Regions from separate parts of the Phycicoccus mangrovi genome, predicted to be linked through region 2. Evidence: predicted binding sites of a transcription regulator. Region 2 holds the regulator's gene; the other holds the start of a gene.
What was found. Region 2 encodes HspR, which represses chaperone genes until heat shock. Its sites were predicted from a motif close to AAGTTGAGTCNNNNNGACTCAACTT; they were not measured.

Region 1: a site for HspR is predicted at 7,663-7,687, ahead of KMZ30_RS04360 (Hsp20/alpha crystallin family protein). Genes of this name have one in related genera too.

What each region holds. Positions count from the first base shown of each region.
Region 1 covers NZ_JAHHWP010000007.1:31,144-40,820, reverse strand. Annotated here, with positions in the region: gene KMZ30_RS04400 (S9 family peptidase) at 1-299, shown strand, start outside; gene KMZ30_RS04395 (universal stress protein) at 289-1,152, opposite strand; gene KMZ30_RS04390 (Type 1 glutamine amidotransferase-like domain-containing protein) at 1,325-3,166, opposite strand; gene mtnA (S-methyl-5-thioribose-1-phosphate isomerase) at 3,238-4,284, shown strand; gene KMZ30_RS04380 (SatD family protein) at 4,331-5,020, shown strand; gene KMZ30_RS04375 (hypothetical protein) at 5,017-5,790, shown strand; gene KMZ30_RS04370 (class II aldolase/adducin family protein) at 5,798-6,427, opposite strand; gene KMZ30_RS04365 (dihydrofolate reductase family protein) at 6,464-7,036, opposite strand; gene KMZ30_RS04360 (Hsp20/alpha crystallin family protein) at 7,188-7,628, opposite strand; gene KMZ30_RS04355 (thioesterase family protein) at 7,793-8,563, shown strand; gene KMZ30_RS04350 (ArsR/SmtB family transcription factor) at 8,627-8,935, shown strand; gene KMZ30_RS04345 (cation diffusion facilitator family transporter) at 8,932-9,677, shown strand, end outside.
Region 2 covers NZ_JAHHWP010000015.1:93,331-103,007, reverse strand. Annotated here, with positions in the region: gene KMZ30_RS13935 (SGNH/GDSL hydrolase family protein) at 1-533, shown strand, start outside; gene KMZ30_RS13930 (SMP-30/gluconolactonase/LRE family protein) at 612-1,616, shown strand; gene KMZ30_RS13925 (heat shock protein transcriptional repressor HspR) at 1,712-2,173, opposite strand; gene KMZ30_RS13920 (DnaJ C-terminal domain-containing protein) at 2,188-3,225, opposite strand; gene grpE (nucleotide exchange factor GrpE) at 3,248-3,865, opposite strand; gene dnaK (molecular chaperone DnaK) at 3,862-5,751, opposite strand; gene KMZ30_RS13905 (DUF3892 domain-containing protein) at 6,079-7,230, opposite strand; gene KMZ30_RS13900 (DUF3072 domain-containing protein) at 7,354-7,596, shown strand; gene KMZ30_RS13895 (LLM class F420-dependent oxidoreductase) at 7,621-8,610, opposite strand; gene KMZ30_RS13890 (HNH endonuclease signature motif containing protein) at 8,650-9,677, opposite strand, start outside.

The DNA.
Region 1 (9,677 bases), on a different contig from region 2:
ACACGCCCTACGAGAACGTGCGCCCCGAGGCCTACCCGGCGATCCTCGCGACGACCAGCCTGCACGACACGCGCGTCTACGTCACCGAGCCGGCCAAGTGGGTGGCGCGCCTGCGCGAGACCGTGACCAACGACCCCGCGACCCACCCGGTGCTCCTGCGCACCGAGCTGTCCGCCGGCCACGGCGGCCGCTCGGGGCGGTACGCCGCCTGGGAGCAGATCGCCTGGGAGTGGGCCTTCGTCCTCGACCGGCTCGGGGCCACCGAGCGCGTCGACGGCCCCGAGACGCTCAGCGACTGACGAGCACCGGGCACGCGCTGCGCGAGACGACGCGCAGCGCGCTCGACCCGACGTGCAGGCCCTCGAAGCCGCCGCGTCCGCGGGCGCCGACGGCGAGCAGGCTCGCCCCCTCGCTGCTCGTGGCGAGGGCGTGCACCGGGTCGTCGCGCACGACGTGGACCTCGACCTTGGCGTCGGGGTGCTCCGGGCGCAGGGCCGCGGTCTCGCGCTCGACCATGCGCTCGACCCCGGCGACGTAGTCCTCCCAGCTCGAGGCGTCGGCGAGCGTCGGGTCGGTGGCCCCGCGCGCCTGCCAGGCGTGGACGGCGTCGACGGTGCCGCCGAGGACCTCCGCCTCCCGGACGGCCGTCCGCAGGGCGCCGATCGAGGCGTCGGAGCCGTCGAACCCGACGACGACCCGGCCGCCGGAGGCCGGGGTGCTCGCGGCGCTCGTGTGCCCGACGACGAGGACGGGACAGCGGGCGTGGGTGAGCACCTGCATCGCGACGGCGCCCAGACCGGCGCGGCTGAGCACCCCGTGGCCGGCCACGCCGACGACGACGAGCGCGGCGGTCTGCGAGGAGCCGACGAGCGAGGTGCTCGCGTAGCCGTCGTGGAGGGCGGAGGTGACGCTGAGGTCGGGGTGGGCGGCGTGCGCGCGGGCCACCGCCGCGTCGAGCAGCCGTCGGCCGTGGTCGGTGACCACCGAGCGGTCGGCCAGCGCCCCGAAGCCGAGCATCGGCAGGTCGGGGGCGAAGGCGTGGAGCACGTGCAGGGTCATCCCGCGGGTGCTCGCGAAGTGGGCGGCCTGGACCACGGCGGCCTCCGACAGCGGAGACCCGTCGACCCCGACGACGACCCGGGACTGGTTCATCGACTCGTCCTTCCCGTGCAGCACACCCGGCGGCGGGCTGCGACTGCTCGGGAGGTCCGTCGTCGAGGGAGGTGGGGTGCCTCCACCTCCGACGGTCCCACCGGCGCGGCCCGGGCACAAGGACGGATGTCACGTCGTCGCGCACCGGGCCGCGCCGGGTCGGGGAGCGGCGTCAGCGGCGCAGCCGCTGCCCGTCGGCGAACACGTCGAGCACGATGTTGGCGGCGCCGATCGACCCGTTGGCCGAGGTCCACGTCCGGGCCTCGTCGCCGTCGGCGACGACGACGGACTCGCCCGTCACGGAGGCCGACCCGCGCTCGAGGACGACGGCCGAGCCGTCGAGGACGCCGAGGACGAGGTCGTGGCGGTCGACGGCCACCGAGCCGTAGAGGCGACCCCAGCGGTTGTCGGCCGCGAGGTGGGGCACGACGGTGGCGTGCACGAGGCCGAGCCCGGTGCGCCAGCGCGCGTCGCCGGTGCGGAAGGCGGCGATGCCCGCGTCCTCGAGCTCGTCGTCGGTCGGGCGGGCGGTCGGGGACCAGCGCTCGCCGACGGCGGCGGAGACGGCGCCGTCGGTGAGGACGACGGGGGTGCGGCGCACGGCCTCGGTCACGGCGGCCCGCACGCGCGGCCCCGCCAGGTCGGCGCCGACCGTGGCCGGGTCGTCGCCGACGACGAGGGCCGCCGTGGCGCCGCGGAGGGAGCCGTCGCGCAGGGTCTCGAGGGTGAGGACCTGCACCGTGCCCCTCCAGCCCGCGTCGCGGGCGGCCTCGGCGTAGCGCGCCCCGAGGGCCGGGGCGTCCGTGCCGAGGGCGAGCACGACGAGGCGCGCGCGGGCGTCGGCGCGCACGGCCCGGGCCCGGTCGACGACGTCGGCGACGACGGGGGAGCCGAGGACGCCGCCGCCCACGACGAGCGTGCCGCGCCCGGGGGCTGCCGGGGCCCGCCAGGGCGTCGCCCGCGGGGGTCGGACGACGTCGCCGAGGCGGGTCAGGGTGCGGGTGCGCAGGTCGTAGGTCTGGCCCTCGGTGAGGAGGTGGGTGAGGACCCGGCGGGCCGACAGGGTGCGCTCGGGCCCCCCCCAGGTGTGCGTGGCCCGGAGGGTCTCGAGGTCGACGACCGAGACGGAGCCCTGGCCGAAGACCCCGGTCAGGAGGCGGTCGTCGATGGCGCGCACGCCGGTGCCGTAGTCGACGCCCACCCCGACCGGGCTCGCACCGCGGAAGCGCTCGTCCGCGGTCGCCAGCGTCGAGAGCGTCCGGCCGAGGCGACCCCGCTGGTGGAAGTGCTGGTCGTAGATCGCGCGCCGCGAACCGGTGTCGAGACCCCGCTCGAGGTCGGCGTCGTCGCCCCACCACACGAGCGTCGACCCGCGGCGCAGGCCCTCGGCGGGCCCGAGGTCGCCGACGTAGCCGTTGATCATCGAGCGGGACTCGACGGCGGCGCCGGCGCTCGTCCCGCCGAGGACGACACCCCGCCGGGTCGCGGCGCTGACCGCGCGCTCGGCCGGGCTGGCGGCGAGGACCTGCATCGCGAGGCCCTGGTCGCCTCCGAGCACGAAGATCCCGTCGGTCGCGGGGTCGGCGAGCGCGGTGGCGTTGGCGGGGTCGAGCGCGTCGGCCCGGTCGAGGAGGACGGCGAGGCGTGCGGTGCACCCGCTGAAGCGCGCCGGCACGGCGCTCTCGCAGGCCGCGCGCAGCTGCTCGGTGCGCTCACCGGCGAGCTCGAGGTTCTCGGCGCGGTCCTCGGGGGCGTCGCCGTAGGCCGACGGCACGACGACGAGGTCGACCGTCGGGCCGGAGGCGCGGGCGGCGGCCGTGCGCGCGAACGCCTCCAGGGTGTCGGTCTCGTAGCCACCGCCGACCGGCACGAGGACGTCGGCGACCCTCGGGTCCGCTCCCGCCGGTGGGTGCGACCCCGTGCGGGCGCTCGCGGCGGTGGCGCCGAGCGGGGCGAGGAGGGCGGTGGTCACGAGGGCGGCGCCGAGGACGTGCCGGGCGCGGAGGCTGGCCATGGGCGCACGCTAGCGGCGGGTGGCGACGCCCGCAGGTCCAGCGGGGGGTGGAGCGGGCCTAGGGTCGGGGCATGAGCCTCCTCGCCCTCGAGTGGGATGCCGCCGCCGGCCGCGACGGACGCGGCGCCCTGCGCATCCTCGACCAGACCCTCCTGCCGACCGTGACCGAGCACCTCGTCGTCGAGGACGTCGACACCCTCGTGGACGCCATCGGGCGGCTCGCGGTGCGCGGGGCCCCGGCGCTCGGGGTGACGGGCGCGCTCGGGGTCGTCGTCGCGATGGACGAGGCCGCGGACGAGGGGTGGGACGAGGAGCGCCTCCAGCGCGAGATCGACCGGGTGCGCGACGCCCGGCCGACCGCGGTCAACCTCGCGTGGGGCGTCGACGCCGTCCGTCCCCTCGTCCCGCAGGGGCGGGCCGCGGTCCTCGAGGCGGCGCTGCGGGTGGCGCGCGAGGACGAGGCGGCCAACCGCGAGCTCTCGCGCCTCGCGGCCGACTGGCTCCTCGAGCGCACCGGCAAGGAGCGGCTGCGCGTGCTGACCCACTGCAACGCGGGGGTGCTCGCGACCTCGGCGTGGGGCACCGCGCTCGGGGTGGTCCGCGAGCTCGACGCGCGCGGCCTCGTCGACTTCGTCTACGCCGACGAGACGCGCCCGCTCCTCCAGGGAGCGCGGCTCACCGCGTGGGAGCTCGCGGCCGAGGGCATCCCGCACGCGGTCCAGGCCGACGGCGCCGCGGCGTCGACGATCCTGCGGGGCCTCGTCGACTGCGCGGTCGTCGGCGCGGACCGGATCACGGCCAACGGCGACGTCGCGAACAAGGTCGGCACGCTCGGGGTGGCCCTGGCCTGCCGCGAGGCCGGCATCCCCCTGCTCGTCGCGGCGCCCTGGTCGACGGTCGACCTTGCGATGGCCGACGGGTCCGAGATCGAGATCGAGGAGCGGCCCGGGGAGGAGGTGACGATGCTCACCGGCGTGCGCGTCGCGCCCGAGGGAACGCCCGGGTTCAACCCGGCCTTCGACGTGACCCCGGCCCGCCTCGTCTCGGCGGTGGCCACCGAGCGTGGGGTCGTCGAGCCCGCCGCCGGCGACCGGCTGGACGGCGCGCGAGATCGATGATGAAGCCTGGGGCTTCAGATCCGCCGAATGAAGGTATGATCTTCAGATGGCTGACCTGAAGTCCATCGCTTCACCGTGCGTGCTCATCGGTGACCTCGTCGCGTCCCGGGGGGCCGCGGACCGGCGCCGGCTCCAGGCGAGGCTCGGGGAGGCGCTCGCGGCCACCGACGCGCGCTGCCCGTCGGTCTCGGGGCTGCGGACCACCGTCGGCGACGAGTTCCAGGGCACGTACGCGACGCTCGGTGCGGCCCTCGACGCCGCCCTCCGGGTCCGCCTCGAGCTGCTGCCCGAGGCCGACGTCCGGGTCGGCATCGGGCGGGGGCCCGTCACCGACACCGACCCGGAGCGCGGGCTCGAGGACGGACCCGGCTGGTGGGCGGCGCGGGCCGCGGTCGAGGCCGTCGAGGAGACGGCGGCCCGCCCGGCGACGCGCTGGCTGCGCACCGGCGTCCGCACCGTCGACGCCGAGACCGACGCGATGGTGCGCGGGGGCGGGCTCGACGCCACCGGGCCGGAGGCTGCCGTCACGGCGGCCCTGCTGTGTCGGGACCATCTGGTTGGCTCCCTCTCGGACCGATCCCTGCGACTCCTGCGAGGACTGATGGACCCCGAGACGACCCAGGCCGAGCTCGCGACCCGCGAGGGCGTCAGCGCGTCCGCCGTCTCGCAGCGTGTCCGGGGCGACGGGATCGGCGCCGTGCTCGCGGCGCACGAGCTCCTCCGGGTGCTGCCGTGACGTGGCTCGGGGTCTGGTTCGTCGGGGTCGGGCTCGCCGACCTCGTCCGCGGCGGCGGGGCCCACCCGTCGGCGGAGGGGCGGGCGCGCCTCGCCGGCGTGCTCGGGGTCGTCGGCGCCGCCCTGCTCGGCGGGCTCTGGTCGCCGCTCGACGTCGTCGTCCTCGCCGCCTCGCTCGTCGCGCTGCTGCTCTGGCTGCGCTGGTCGCAGCAGTCCCTGACCACCGGCAGCGGGCACGCCGCCGCCCTCGCCTCGCTCGCCGGGGGTGCGGTGTGGCTCGTCGGGCTCTCGGGGTGGGCCGGTGACGTCGGCGGCCCGCTCGCCGCCTGGCTCGGCTGGGCCCACGTCCCTGGTGTCCTCGTCGGCGTCGAGCCCGGGCACGTCCTGCTCGTCGCCGGCCTGCTGCTGGCCAACCTCGCGACCGGCAACGTCGTCGTGCGCCTCGTCCTCGTCGCGATCGGCGCCGCGCGGCCGAGCGGCCACGTCGCGTCGGCCTCGGGGCCCGATGCGTCGGAGCAGCTGCGCGGTGGGCGGCTGCTGGGCCCGATGGAGCGCGTCCTCATCATCGGGCTCGGGCTCGCCGGCCAGCTCGGCGCCGCCGGGCTCGTCATCGCCGCGAAGGGCCTCATCCGCTTCCCCGAGCTGCAGAGCAAGCGCTCCGAGCGCGAGTCGGTCGACGGCGTCGGCATCGACGAGGTGACGGAGTACTTCCTCGTCGGGTCCTTCGTGTCCTGGCTGCTCGCGCTCGGCACCCTCGTCCTCGCCCGCTGAGGCCCGCTCAGACGTCGATGATGCGGCCCCGGTACTCCGCCGGGAAGTCGGCCGTCGTGTCGCCCGCGACGAGCAGCCGGTAGGTCATCGCGGCCGCCTCCTCGAGGTTGAGGGCGCGGCGCAGGGCCATGGGCACGGTGTCGCCCAGGGTCGAGCAGCCGTGGTGCGCGAGGACGACGGCGTCGTGGTCGCGCGCCGCGTCGGCCGCCGCCTGCGCGAGCTCCTCGGTGCCGGAGGGCAGGAACGGCACCCGACCGGCCGAGCCGAGGTAGTACTGGTGGTCGAGGGTCGTGAAGCGGATGGGCGCCCCGAGGAGGTCGACGAGCAGGACGTGCTGCGGGTGCAGGTGGACGATGGCGCCCACGTCCGGGCGGGCCGCGTAGGTGCGGGCGTGCAGCTTCCACTCGACGGAGGGCCGCTCGGCGCCGCCGCGGTGCTCACCGTCGAGCGACAGCTCGGCGAACTCCTCGGGTCGCAGGCGGTCCAGCCACGTCCCGGTGCCGGTGACGACGAAGGTGTCGGTGCCGGGCAGGCGGGCCGACAGGTTGCCGCCCGAGGCCTGCACGAGGCCGCGCTCGACGACGTGCCGACCGGTGTCGACGAGCTGCTCGAGGAGGTCGGCGCGGGTGGGTGTCACGAGGCGATCATCGCGCACACCGGGGCGCGGGCCGGGTCAGGCGCGCACGTACCGCGTGAGGAGCACGCCGTGGGGGAGCGGGGTGCTGCTCGCCAGACGCCACGCAGCGGGGTCGGCGGCGCCCCGCACGAGCGGCACGCCCTCGCCGAGGAGCACCGGGTTGACCTTGAGGTGCAGCTCGTCCACCTCGTCGAGCACCTGGCCGGCGAGGTCACCGCCGCCGCAGAGCCAGACGTCGAGGCCGTCCTCCTCGGCCTTGAGCGCCCGGACGAGACCCACCGGGTCGTCGTGGACGACCGTGACGGTCGGGTCCTCGGGCAGGTCCTCGCGCCGGGTCACGACGTACTGGCGCAGGTGCGGGTAGGCGCTCGTGAGGCCGGCGTCGAGTGCGGGCTGGTGCGTGGTGCGACCCATGACGACGGTGTCGAAGTGCCGCGGCGGGGCGTCGACCCCGAGGGCGGCCCGCACGTGCGCCGGGCAGGTCTCCGGGTACTCCGCGAAGAGCGCTGCGAGGGTGTCGGGCGCGACCGGGAAGGCCGACGCGTCCCCGGCGGGGTCGGCGATGAAGCCGTCGAGGGAGGTCGCGACGTAGTAGACGAGGCGGCGCACGGTGCTCCTGGGGTCGGTGGTCGTGGTGCGGGGCCGGAGGGCCGCCGTCGACCGTACGCGGAGGGCCGGTCGCCTCGCACCCCGGTTGTCGGCCCGCGAGGGCCGGCGCCGCCCACGGGCGTGGGCGGCGCCGACCGGTGGACGGGTGCGTTCAGACCGTGACCGGCTGCTTCGCCTCGGCCTCGATGCTGCGACGCGAGCCCCCGTGGTTGACGCTGATCTTCCGCGGACGGGCCTCCTCAGCGACGGGGATGGTGAGCGTGAGGACCCCGTCGGCGTAGTCGGCCGAGATGCGGTCCAGCGCCACACCGTGGCCGAGGGTCAGCTGTCGCGCGAAGGTGCCGGTCGGGCGCTCGTGCGAGAGCCACTGGACCTCGCCGCCCGGCGCCTCGCGGCGTTCGGCCCGGATCGTCAGCGTCCGGTCCTCGACGTCGACGTCGATCGACGCAGGGTCGACACCGGGCAGGTCGATCCTCGCGACGAAGGCGTCGGCCGACCGGACGAGGTCCATCGGCATGGCGGTCGCCGCGGGGCGGAAGCTGCCCGTGAGCATGCGGTCGAGGTCGCGGAACGGGTCGAAGGTGGTGGCCATGGGAACCTCCTCGGGATCGGTGGCGACCGAAGTCGCCATGAGTGGTATGCGCTCAATTTTACGCAGCGGCACCCGCTCAGGCAAGAGCCGCGAGGACGGCCGGGACGCGTCCGCGCGCACCGGCGTGCGTAGGGTCGGCAGGGACCCGACGAGAGGACGACGGCGTGACGTACTTCCACCGGCTGGACGAGCACACCTTCCGCGCGAGCGAGCACACCGGCGGGGCGTGGCGCGAGGACGAGCAGCACATCGCGCCGGCCCTCGGCCTCCTCGCCCACGTCGTCGAGCGCGACCGGGACGCGCGCCGCGACGACGGGCTCGTGCTCTCGCGCCTCTGCTACGACATCCTCGGGACGGTCCCGGTCGCCGAGGTGACCACGGAGGTGCGCGTCGTCCGGCCCGGCCGGACGATCGAGCTCGTCGAGGCGAGCCTGTCGCACGCGGGCCGGCCGGTCGCGCTGCTGCGGGCCTGGCTGATGGCGGAGCGTGACACGACCGCCGTCGCCGGGACCGCGTTGCCCGCCATCCCCGGTCCCGACGAGCTCGAGGCGTGGGCGCCGGGCGAGACCTGGCCCGGCGGGTTCATCGGCGGCGTCGAGGTGCGTCGCCACCTCGAGGAGCCGGGCCGCGGGTGGTTCTGGGTGCGGACGCCGGTCCCGCTCGTCGAGGGCGAGCCGGTCGGTGCCACCGCGCGGGTCGCGGGCCTGCTCGACATCGCCAACGGGATGACGGTCCGTGCCGACCCGCGCGAGGTGCACTACCCGAACATCGACCTCACCGCGCACCTGCTGCGCGAGCCCGTGGGGGAGTGGCTCGGCGTCGACGCGTCGATCACGTTCGGCGACAACGGCATCGGGCTGACCAGCAGCCGGCTGCACGATGCGAACGGCCCGCTGGGGTCGCTCGCGCAGTGCGTCACGGTGCGTCCCCGCTGACGGCCGGCGGGGCCGAACGTGGCATCATGACATCTGAGCAGACGATCAGATGTCAGGAGAGACGTGGACGAGACGGACGAGATGGCCCGGGTCTTCCGGCTGCTCGGTGACCCGACGCGGGTCCGGCTGCTGCTGGCGCTGCACGACGCGGGGGAGCTGTGCGTGCACGATCTCGCGGAGGCGACCCGGACGGCCGAGTCGACCGCGAGCCAGGCCCTGCGCCTCCTGCGCGCGTCGGGGGTGGTCGTCGGGCGGCGGGACGGGCGCCACGTCCACTACTCCCTCTCCGACGACCACGTGCGCACCCTGCTCGGCGTCGCGCGCGCCCACGCCCGCCACGGCGCCACGGCGGCCACGGCGGCCACGGCATGAGCGGCTCGCACGGCCACGGCGGGCACGCCGGCGGGCGGCACCGCTGGCGGCTGGCCGTCGCGTTCGGCCTCGTCGCGGCCTTCTTCGTCGTCGAGCTGCTCGCCGGCCTCGCGTCCGGCTCGCTGGCCCTCCTCTCGGACGCCGGCCACATGGCGGCCGACGTGGTCACCCTCGGCGCGGCCCTCGTCGCCACCCGGGTCGCGACCCGCCCGGACACGACCGGGCGGCGCACGTACGGCTCCTACCGGGCCGAGGTCTTCGCGTCCGGCTTCGCGGTCCTCGTCATGGGCGGGGTGTCGGTCTACGTCGTCGTCGAGGCCCTGCGCCGGCTCGGCGCCGAGCCGGAGGTGGCCTCCGGGACGATGGTGCTCGTCGGGGCCCTCGGGCTCGTCGTCAACCTCGTCTCGCTCGCCCTCCTGCGCGGAGGGGCGGCCGAGAGCCTGAACGTGCGGGGCGCCTACCTCGAGGTCCTCGCCGACGCCGCCGGATCCGTCGGCGTCATCGTCGCGGCGCTCCTCGTGGGCGCGACCGGAAACCCGTTGTGGGACACCCTGGTCGCGCTGGCGATCGGTGTGTTCGTCCTCGTTCGTGCCGTTCACCTCGGGCGGGAGGTGCTCGCGGTGCTCGGCCAGCACGCCCCGGCCGGCGTCGACCCCGAGGCCGTCCGCGCAGCCCTCGAGGAGGTCGACGGCGTCGTCGAGGTGCACGACCTCCACCTGTGGACACTCACCTCCGGGATGGA
Region 2 (9,677 bases):
TGCTCGGCCGGTTCGACGAGGTCGTCGGCGCGCTGGCCGGCAGCGGCGCGACCGTCGTCGTCTTCACCGCCTTCGACCCGCGCACCGGACCGCTGCTCGAACCGCTGCTGCGACGGGTCCGCCTCTTCAACCACGGCGTGCGCGACATCTCGGACGAGCACGACGTGCTCCTCGTCGACCACGCCCGCCTGCGCGAGTACGACGACCCCCGCCTCTGGGCCGTCGACCGGCTGCACATGAACCGCTGGGGCCACAAGCGGATGGCCGCCTCCGTGCTGCGGACGCTCGGGCTGGACCACACGCTGCGCCTGCGCACCCTCGAGCACCCGCCACCGCGCACCCCGCTGCGCCGGGCCGTGCGGGAGGAGGCCGCCTTCGTCCGCGGCGAGGTGCTCCCGCTGCTCCGGCGCCGGGTGACCGGCCGCTCCGAGGGGGACCTCGCGGCGCCCAAGTGGCCGGAGCCGGTCCGGCCAGCCGAGGGACTCAAGCGGCTCGCGCGCACCCGGGGCCACGCCGAGGCCCCCGTCGGCTGAGGTTCGACGGGCCACCTCACCGCGGGACTCCCCCGCGCCCTCCCCGGCGCGACCGGGCCACCGTGGACCATGGACACCTTGACGCAGCCCGCCCGCCCGACGACCTCCCTCACCCGCCGCTCGGCGCTGACCGCGGGCGCGGTCGGCGTCCTCGGCGCCACCGGCCTCTCCCTCGCCCCGTCCGCCGCAGCCGACGGTCGCCACCACGGCGGTCGCCTCCCCGAGACCGTCCGGCTACCGGACGGCATCCAGCCCGAGGGCATCACCTCCGGCCCCGGCACGACCTACTACGTCGGCTCGCTCAACGACGGCCGCATCGTCTCGGGCGACCTGCGCCGCGGGACGAGCCGCGTCCTCCTGCCCGGCGCCACGGGACGCCAGCTGCGCGGCCTGCGGTGGGACGCGCGCTCCGGGCTGGTCTGGGCGGTCGGCAACGTCGGCACCGAGGCGCACGTCTGGGCCGTCGACGGCCGGCGCGGCACCGTCGTCGCCGACGTCGTCGTGCCGGGAGGCGGGTTCCTCAACGACCTCGACGTCACCCGGGACGCGGTGTGGGTCACCGACTCGCGCGTCGACCGGCTCACCGTCATCCGGCTCGGGCGCAACGGCCGGCCCGTCCGCGGCGCGACCCCGCGCTTCGTGCCGCTCGGCGGTGACTGGCCGGGCTACGACGGGACGAACCTCGCGGCCAACGGCATCCGCGCCCTCGACGGGTGCAGCGCCGTGCTCGACCACAGCACCGCCGGCGGGCTCTGGGTCGTCGACACCCGCACCGGCCGCGTCCGCGAGGTCGACGTGCAGGGCGGTCCGGGCATCACCGGCGGCGACGGCATCGAGCGCTCCGGCTCGACGCTCTACGTCGTGCGCGGCTCGGGCCAGGCCGAGGTGTCGGTGCTGAAGCTCGGTCGTAACCGCCGCGGATGGGTCGCGCGCTGGCGCGGCGCCCTGACCGACGAGACGCTCGACGTGCCCTCGACCGCGACGCTCGCGGGCGGCGCGCTGTGGGCCGTCAACGCGCGCTTCGGGGTCGCCTCACCGGCGACCGCCTCATACTGGATCACGCGCCTGCCGGCCCGCCGCTGACGCCACCCCATCCGACTTCCTGCGAGTTCGCCCGCTCGACACGCCGATCCACGGCGTGTCGAGCGGCGCAGCTCGCAAGAAGTCGGGGGGAAGGATCAGGGGCGCTGGGGGCCACGCCAGACGACGAGGGCCTGGCTGCGCGCGGCGGAGCGAGGGCGCTCACCGAGCCGCGCCGCGTAGACGTCGCCCGCCGGGCTGACCGAGAAGACCCGGGTCGTCCGCCCGCTGCCGGCCTCGAGCGCCTCGACCTGCGCGCTCAGCTCGGCGACCCGGGCGCGCAGGGCATCGACCTGGTTCTCGAGCTCGAGGATGCGGGCGATGCCGGCGAGCGAGACGCCCTCGTCCTGCGAGAGCCGCTGCACCTCGCGCAGCAGTGCGACGTCGCGCTGGCTGTAGCGACGCCCGCCGCCCTTGGTGCGCGAGGGCGTGACGAGACCCATCCGGTCGTACTGCCGCAGGGTCTGCGCGTGCATCCCGGCGAGCTCGGCCGCGACCGAGATGACGAACACGGGGGTGTCGTCGTCGGGGCCGAACGCGGTGACGTCGAGACGGGCCATCGGTGCACCTCCGGTCAGGTCGCGGCCTGCTGGAACAGGGTGGCGCGGGGGTCGGCGCCGGCCTCGGCGTCGCGCAGGGTCTCGACGGCGGCGCGGGCCTCGTCGGTGAGCCGCTGCGGGACGACGACCTGGACGCGGGCCAGGAGGTCACCGGTGCCGTGCCGCCCGGCGACGCCGCGGCCCTTGACCCGCAGCACGCGCCCGCTCGGGGTGCCCGGCGCGACCTTGACGCGCACCGGGGTGCCGTCGAGCGTCGGCACGGCGACGGTCGCCCCGAGGGCGGCCTCGGCGAAGGTGACCGGCAGGTCGACGGTCAGGTGGTCGCCGTCGCGCCCGAAGACCGGGTGCTTCTCGACGCTCACCGTGAGGATGAGGTCGCCCTTGGCGGCGCCGGGGTCGCCCTCGCCGCCCTTGCCGCGCACGCGGATCTTCTGGCCGTCGCGCACGCCGGCGGGGATCTTCGTCGTGACGCGCGCGCCGTCGGCCGTCGTCAGCGTGACCGTCGAGCCCTCGACGGCGTCGCGGAACCCCAGCGTCGTGCGGGCGTTGACGTCGGCACCCGGCCGGGGACCGCGCGCCCCGCGGAAGCCGCTCGCGAACGGGTCACCGCCGCGGGCACCACCGGCCCCGCCGCCGAACATCTGCGAGAGCAGGTCGTTGATGTCCTCGCCGCCGGGCTGGCCCTGACCCGGGCCGCCGGAGGAGAAGCGGACCCGGCTGCCACCGGCCCCACCGCCCCCGAAGGCGCTGAAGATGTCCTCGAACCCGCTCGCCCCACCGGGGCCGCCGGCCCCGGCGCGGAAACGGGCGCCGCCGCCGGCCATCGACCGGACGGCGTCGTACTCCTGGCGCTGCTTGGGGTCGGAGAGGACGGCGTGCGCCTCCCCGACGTCCTTGAAGCGCTGCTCGGCGGCGGCGTCCCCGGCGTTGCGGTCGGGGTGGTGCTGCTTCGCGAGCTTGCGGTAGGCCTTCTTGATCGCCGCCGCGTCGGCGTCCTTCGGGACGCCGAGGATGGCGTAGAAGTCCTTCTCGAACCAGTCCTGGCTGGCCATCGGCGCCTCCTTCCGGTCGCTGTCAGTCGGGGTCGGCGACCGCGACGCGGGCAGGACGCAGGACCTGCTCACCGGCACGGTAGCCGGGCTGGAGGACGGTGACGACGGTCGTCGCGCTCGCGCCGCTCGGGAGCTCGTCGTCGCCGGCCGGCCACGGGGCGTGCATGAGCGCCTCGTGCAGCTGCGGGTCGAACTCCTCGCCCTTGGTCCCGAACCGCTCGAGCCCGTAGCGCCCGAGGGTGCCCTCGAGCTTGTCGGCGATGGCCGCGAACGGCCCGACGAGGTCGCCGTGCTCGCGCGCGGCGTGGATGTCGTCGAGGACGGCGAGCATCGACTCGAGGACGTCGTGCACCGCACGCTCCTGGACGACGGCGCGGTCGCGGTCGACGCGGCGCTTGTAGTTGACGTACTCGGCCTGGAGGCGCTGGAGGTCGGCGAGGCGCTCGGCCGCGAGGACCGTGTCGGGGTGGCCCTCGCCGGCGGGCGCGGCACCCTCGGCCGGGGCCTCGGCGGGCTCGCCCGCGGGCACCCCGCCGGGGGCGGCGGCCCCGGACTGCGCCGGGGCCGCCTCCTCACCGCGCTGCGGCTCGTCGTTGACCGCCTCGGTGTTCACCGAGTCGTCCATCGAGGAGTCGGTCACTTCTTCTCCTCGTCGTCCTCGACGACCTCGGCGTCGACGACGTCGTCGTCCGAGGCGCCGGTGGTGCTGCCGTCCGTGGACTCGGCACCGGGCACGTCGCCCGACTCGCCCTGCTCGGCGGCCGCGGCGTAGACGGCCGCGCCCATCTCCTGGGAGACCTTGTTGAGCTGGTCGATCTTGGCCTGGATGTCCTCGGTCGAGGCACCGCTGTCGGCCTTGATGGCGTCCTTGAGCTCGGCGAGGGCCGCGTCGACGGGGGCGCGGTGCTCGTCCGAGACCTTGTCACCGGACTCCGAGAGGAACTTCTCGGTCGAGAACACGAGGGTCTCGCCCATGTTGCGGGTCTCGGTCTCGGCGCGGCGCTTCTTGTCCTCCTCGGCGTGCGCCTCGGCGTCCTTGACCATCCGCTCGATCTCCTCCTTCGACAGCGCGGAGCCGCCGGAGATGGTGATCTTCTGCTCCTTGCCGGTGCCCCGGTCCTTCGCGGAGACGTTGACGATGCCGTTGGCGTCGATGTCGAAGGTGACCTCGACCTGCGGCACGCCGCGCGGCGCCGGTGCGATGCCGGAGAGCTCGAAGGTGCCGAGCGGCTTGTTCTGCTGCGCGATCTCGCGCTCGCCCTGGAAGACCTGGATGAGCACCGACGGCTGGTTGTCCTCGGCCGTCGAGAAGACCTCGCTGCGCTTGGTCGGGATGGCCGTGTTGCGCTCGATGAGCTTGGTGAACAGGCCACCCTTGGTCTCGATGCCGAGCGAGAGCGGCGTGACGTCGATGAGGAGGACGTCCTTGCGCTCGCCCTTGAGGACACCGGCCTGGAGGGACGCGCCGAGGGCGACGACCTCGTCCGGGTTGACGCCCTTGTTGGGCTCCTTGCCGCCGGTCAGCTCCTTGACGAGGGCGCTGACGGCCGGCATGCGGGTCGAGCCACCGACGAGGACGACGTGGTCGATCTCGCCGACGGAGATGCCGGCGTCCTTGATGACGTTCTGGAACGGCTGCTTCGTGCGGTCGAGCAGGTCCTTGGTCATCTGCTCGAACTGGGCGCGGGTCAGCGTCTCGTCGAGGTGGATCGGGCCGTTCTCGGACATCGAGAGGTACTGGAGGGAGATGTTCGTCGAGCTGGCCGACGAGAGCTCCTTCTTCGCCTGCTCCGCCGCGTCGCGCAGACGCTGCATCGCGATCTTGTCCTTGGACAGGTCGACGCCCGAGGTGTTCTTGACGGTCGTCAGCAGGTGCCCCACGACGCGCTCGTCCCAGTCGTCACCACCGAGCTGGTTGTCACCCGAGGTCGCCTTGACCTGGATGGTCGCGAAGCCGTCGTCGGGGTCCTTGCCGACCTCGAGGAGGGACACGTCGAAGGTGCCGCCACCGAGGTCGAAGACGAGGATGAGCTCGTCCTCCTTGCCCTTGTCCAGGCCGTACGCGAGCGCCGCCGCGGTCGGCTCGTTGACGATGCGCAGGACGTTGAGGCCCGCGATCTCACCGGCCTCCTTCGTGGCCTGGCGCTCGTGGTCGTCGAAGTACGCCGGCACGGTGATCACGGCGTCGGTGACGGTCTCGCCGAGGTAGGACTCGGCGTCGCGCTTGAGCTTCTGGAGGATGCGCGCGCTGATCTCCTGCGCGTTGTACGTCTTGCCGTCGACGTCGTCGGAGGCCCAGTCGGTGCCCATGTGGCGCTTGACGGAGCGGATCGTCCGGTCGGCGTTGGTCACGGCCTGGCGCTTGGCGATCTCGCCGACGAGGACCTCACCGCCCTTGGAGAAGGCGACGACGGAGGGGGTGGTACGACCGCCCTCGGCGTTCGCGATGATGGTGGGCTCGCCACCCTCGAGGACGGCGACGGCACTGTTGGTGGTGCCGAGGTCGATGCCGACTGCACGTGCCATGTGTGGTGCTCCTTGGTGTGGTGCTGGGCCGGGGCGGTGCGCCCACGGACCGGGTTGAGTCGTTGTCACTCAAGTTAGCCCCACCGACCATCCTGCACAAATCGATGGGACGAAACTTGCGTCGAGCAGGCTCAACCCTCGACAGGGTCCGGATGTTCCCGCCGAGCAGGACCCCGGCGGATAAGCCCGCACGTGCGGGGTTATCGCTGTCCTAGGGCCGTTCCCACCACGAAAAGCCCGCACGTGCGCGGTTGTCGCCGTCCCGGGCCCGTCCCCACCACGAAAAGCCCGCACGTGCGGGCTGTCCGTGGGCGCTGCGGCCGCGGGTCAGGGCGCCGGGCGGGTGTGCCGGATGGCCACCGTGCACGGGGGGAGCTTTGAGAGGTTGTTAGTCGGGTCGGCGTCCGCGACCGTCGCCAGGTAGGGGAAGTAGGGGTTGTCCTCGTTCTCGGTCGTCACGACGTCGGCCTCGGTACCGGTCTCGCCGCGCACGAAGAACGTGTGCCTGCCGGCGCGCAGCAGGTCCATCACCCGGCTCTTCGACATCGCCCACGGGCTGCCGTCCGGCAGCGTCCCGCCGACGGTGCTGATGAAGGGCTTGCGCCCGGCCCGCTGGATGCCGGTCACCTGCCACCGCCCCGGCGGCAGGGTGTCCGCCACCGGGACCCAGTACTCCTCGATCGGCTGCCAGACGTGCCCGTGGAGGGCGTAGTTGTAGGTCGAGGCCTCGCGGTGCCCCGCCCCGTGGTCGTAGATCAGCTCGTCGACGGCGAGGCGGCGGTGGGTGTCGCTCGCCGCGATCTCGTCCTGGCTCCACGAGCGGACGACGATGCCCTGGAAGTCGTCCGGGTCGGAGGCCTCGATCACCGCCGCCGGGAAGCTCAGCTCGCGCACGATCGCGGCGATCGCCACGTCCTGTGCGTAGCGGTTCAGCCGGTCGACGACGCGCTTCATCCGCTGCTGGAGGTACTCGGTGGCGACGTCCTGCGCCGTGCGGCCCGCGGCGAGCCCGCGCAGGATCTTCGCCCCGACGCCGTCGAGGTCGAGGTCCGCGACCGCCTCGGCCAGCTCGGTGCGCAGCAGGTCGACGACCTTCCCGTGCGCGGCTTCGGCGCCCTCGTCGGAGGTCATGTCCTCCTCGAGCAGGATCGCGACGAGCACGAGCCGGCCCGGCACCTCGACCCGGTGCCCGGCCGCCGTGATGACGATGGGCTCGAGCGTGGTGTCGTGGTGGCCGACCGCGGCCGGCACGGTCCGGTTCTCGCCGATGCCCACCGGCCCGCCCAGGCTGCCGTGGCTGCCCGGCGAGGACCAGACGCCGGGAGCCCCGTCGAGCGACGGCGCGTCCGGCCGATGCGTGATGGTGCGGCCGTCGAGGGTCACGACGACGGTCCACAGGTACGGCTCGCTGTCGCTCTCGTCGGCGCCGTGGTAGCAGAAGAGCTTCTCCAGGCGGAGGCGGACGGGGATGGTGGCCATGGCGTCTCCCGGGTGCGTGGGTGGTCACGCGGCAGGAGGCGACGCCGCGCCCGGGTGATACACGGACCCCGTGGGTCGGTCACGGCGGGTCGACCTGTCGGACCCGGTCCGTAGCGTGCAGGGATGAGCACCCAGGACCAGAACCCCGACCCGACCGACCCGATCCAGGACCCCCAGGACGCCACGAAGCCGCCGGAGCAGTGGGCGACCGGTGACGAGCCCGCCACCGGCCCCCAGCTGAGCTACCTCTCCACCCTCGCCCGCGAGGCCGGGCGCGAGGTGCCGGAGAACCTGACCAAGGCGCACGCCTCCGAGCTCATCGACGAGCTGCAGGGCGCCTCGCCGCGGGTCGAGCCCGAGGCCTGACCCGCGCGGCGCCCCGCGGGCGGGTCAGCGCGACTGCACGAGGGGCGCCAGCGCCTCGGCCATCATCGAGACGACCCCCGGCTCGTGGCCGTTGGCGACCATGTTGACGATCAGCCCGTCCACGCCGTGGTCGAGCACCCGCTCCTGCAGCTGCCCGGCCACCTCCTCGGGCGTGCCGGCGAACTGCCGGTCGGTCGCGGCACGGCGCTCGTCCTCGTCCATCGCGTCGAGGTCGACGCCGCGGGCAGCGAGGAAGTCCCGGTGCATGCGGCGCGCGGCGTCGCCGTCCTCGGCCATCATGACGAAGGCCAGGTAGCTGGTCTCGAGCGTCGAGCGCTCGCGCCCCTCCTCCTCGCACCGCGCGGCGAGGGCCTCGAGCTTGCGGGGGATCTCGGTCGCGTTGCAGATGAGGTTGAGGTGCGCCGCGTGGCGGGCCGCGTACTTGAACGTCTTCCGCTCTCCCCCACCGCCGAGGAGGATGGGCAGGTCGTCACGCAGCCGCGGCTCGTTCATCGCCGACTCCGTGCGGTACCACTCGCCGGAGACCGTCGGCCGCTCGCCGCGCAGCATCGGCTCGAGGATCGACAGCGCCTCCTCGAGCCGCTGGAACCGGTCGGTGAAGGTGCCGAACTCGAAGCCCAGCTGCCGGTGCTCGAGCTCGAACCAGCCGGCGCCAAGGCCCAGCACCGCGCGGCCGCCGCTCACGAGGTCGAGGGTCGTCACCTCCTTCGCGAGCAGCGTCGGGTTGCGGTAGGTGTTGCCGGTGACGAGCGTCGAGAGCTGCACCCGCTCGGTGGCCGTCGCGAGCGCGCCGAGCAGCGTGTAGGCCTCGAGCATCGGCTGGTCCGGCTCGCCGATGCCGGGCAGCTGGTAGAAGTGGTCCATCACGAGGACGGCGTCGACGCCCGCGGCGTCCGCCTCCTGCGCCTGCTGGACCACGGTCGGCACGATGCGCGCGGGCTCGCCCCCGGGGTAGGTGAAGTTCGGGATCTGGTAGCCGAGGCGGATGCTCATCCTCGGGACGGTACGCCCGTGCAGGGCCCACGGGGCGGCTCAGAACGGGGGTGACGCGGGCGGCGTCGAGCGGCGCCGCCGGTGGTGCGGTGCGAGGTCGACGACGAGCGGGCGCGGAGGTCGGCCGCGGGGGCGGTGGATCTCGACGCCGCAGCCACGCGACGGCTGCGGCGGACCACCGTGCTCGAGCCGGTGCTCGAGGGCGGAGTGGCGTGCGTCGCTCGGCGCCGCACCGGGCGGGCGCGGTGGCGGGTCGGCGTCCAACCCGGTGTCGGGCAGGACGACCGGCCGATGGTCGAGGGGTTCGGTGGTGCGCCGACGCCCGGCGGGGTCGACCCAGGTCGTCGTCGCGTCCGGGTGGAGAGTCACCGCCCAGCCGGGCCGCTGCTTGGTGCGGTGGTGCCGCCGGCACAGGCACACGAGGTTGGACGCCGCCGTCGGTCCGGCCGGCCAGGCCACGACGTGGTCGAGGTCGCAGAACCGGGCGGCGACGTGGCAGCCGGGGAAGCGGCAGCGTCCGTCCCGCGCCCGCACCAGCCGGACGAGCACGGCCCCCGGCCGGTAGGCGTCAGCGCCGGTGTCGCCGACCGGCACGAGGGCACCGCTCGAGGAGTCGACGACGACCCGCCCGAGGTGGTCGGCGCGGGAAGAGGTGGCGGCCACGGCGCGCTCCAGCCAGTCGCGGGCGACGAGGACGGGCTCGCCGGGCGCTGCGCCGTGCACGGCCACGAGGTCATCCGGTCGCCTGTCGGCTGCCGACCGCGCCGGCCGGACCTCGTCGTCAGGGGCGCCGCCCGGGACGACCGTCACGACGTGGACCCGGAGGTCGATCGTCGCACTGCCGGTCACGAGGTCGGTGAGCGCACGGGCCCGCGCCCGGTCGATGCCCTCGCACGAACCGTCGGCGACGAGCCGCTGTGCCAGCGCGTCGATGGTGGCCCACGCGCGGCAGGCCTCCTCGGAGGGGAAGGTGCCGAGCCAGGTGTCGGTGCCCGGCTCGTCGACCCACCGACGCAGCGACGACGCGGCACGGGCCCGGACCGCCCTCTGCCGCAGGAGGTCCGGTG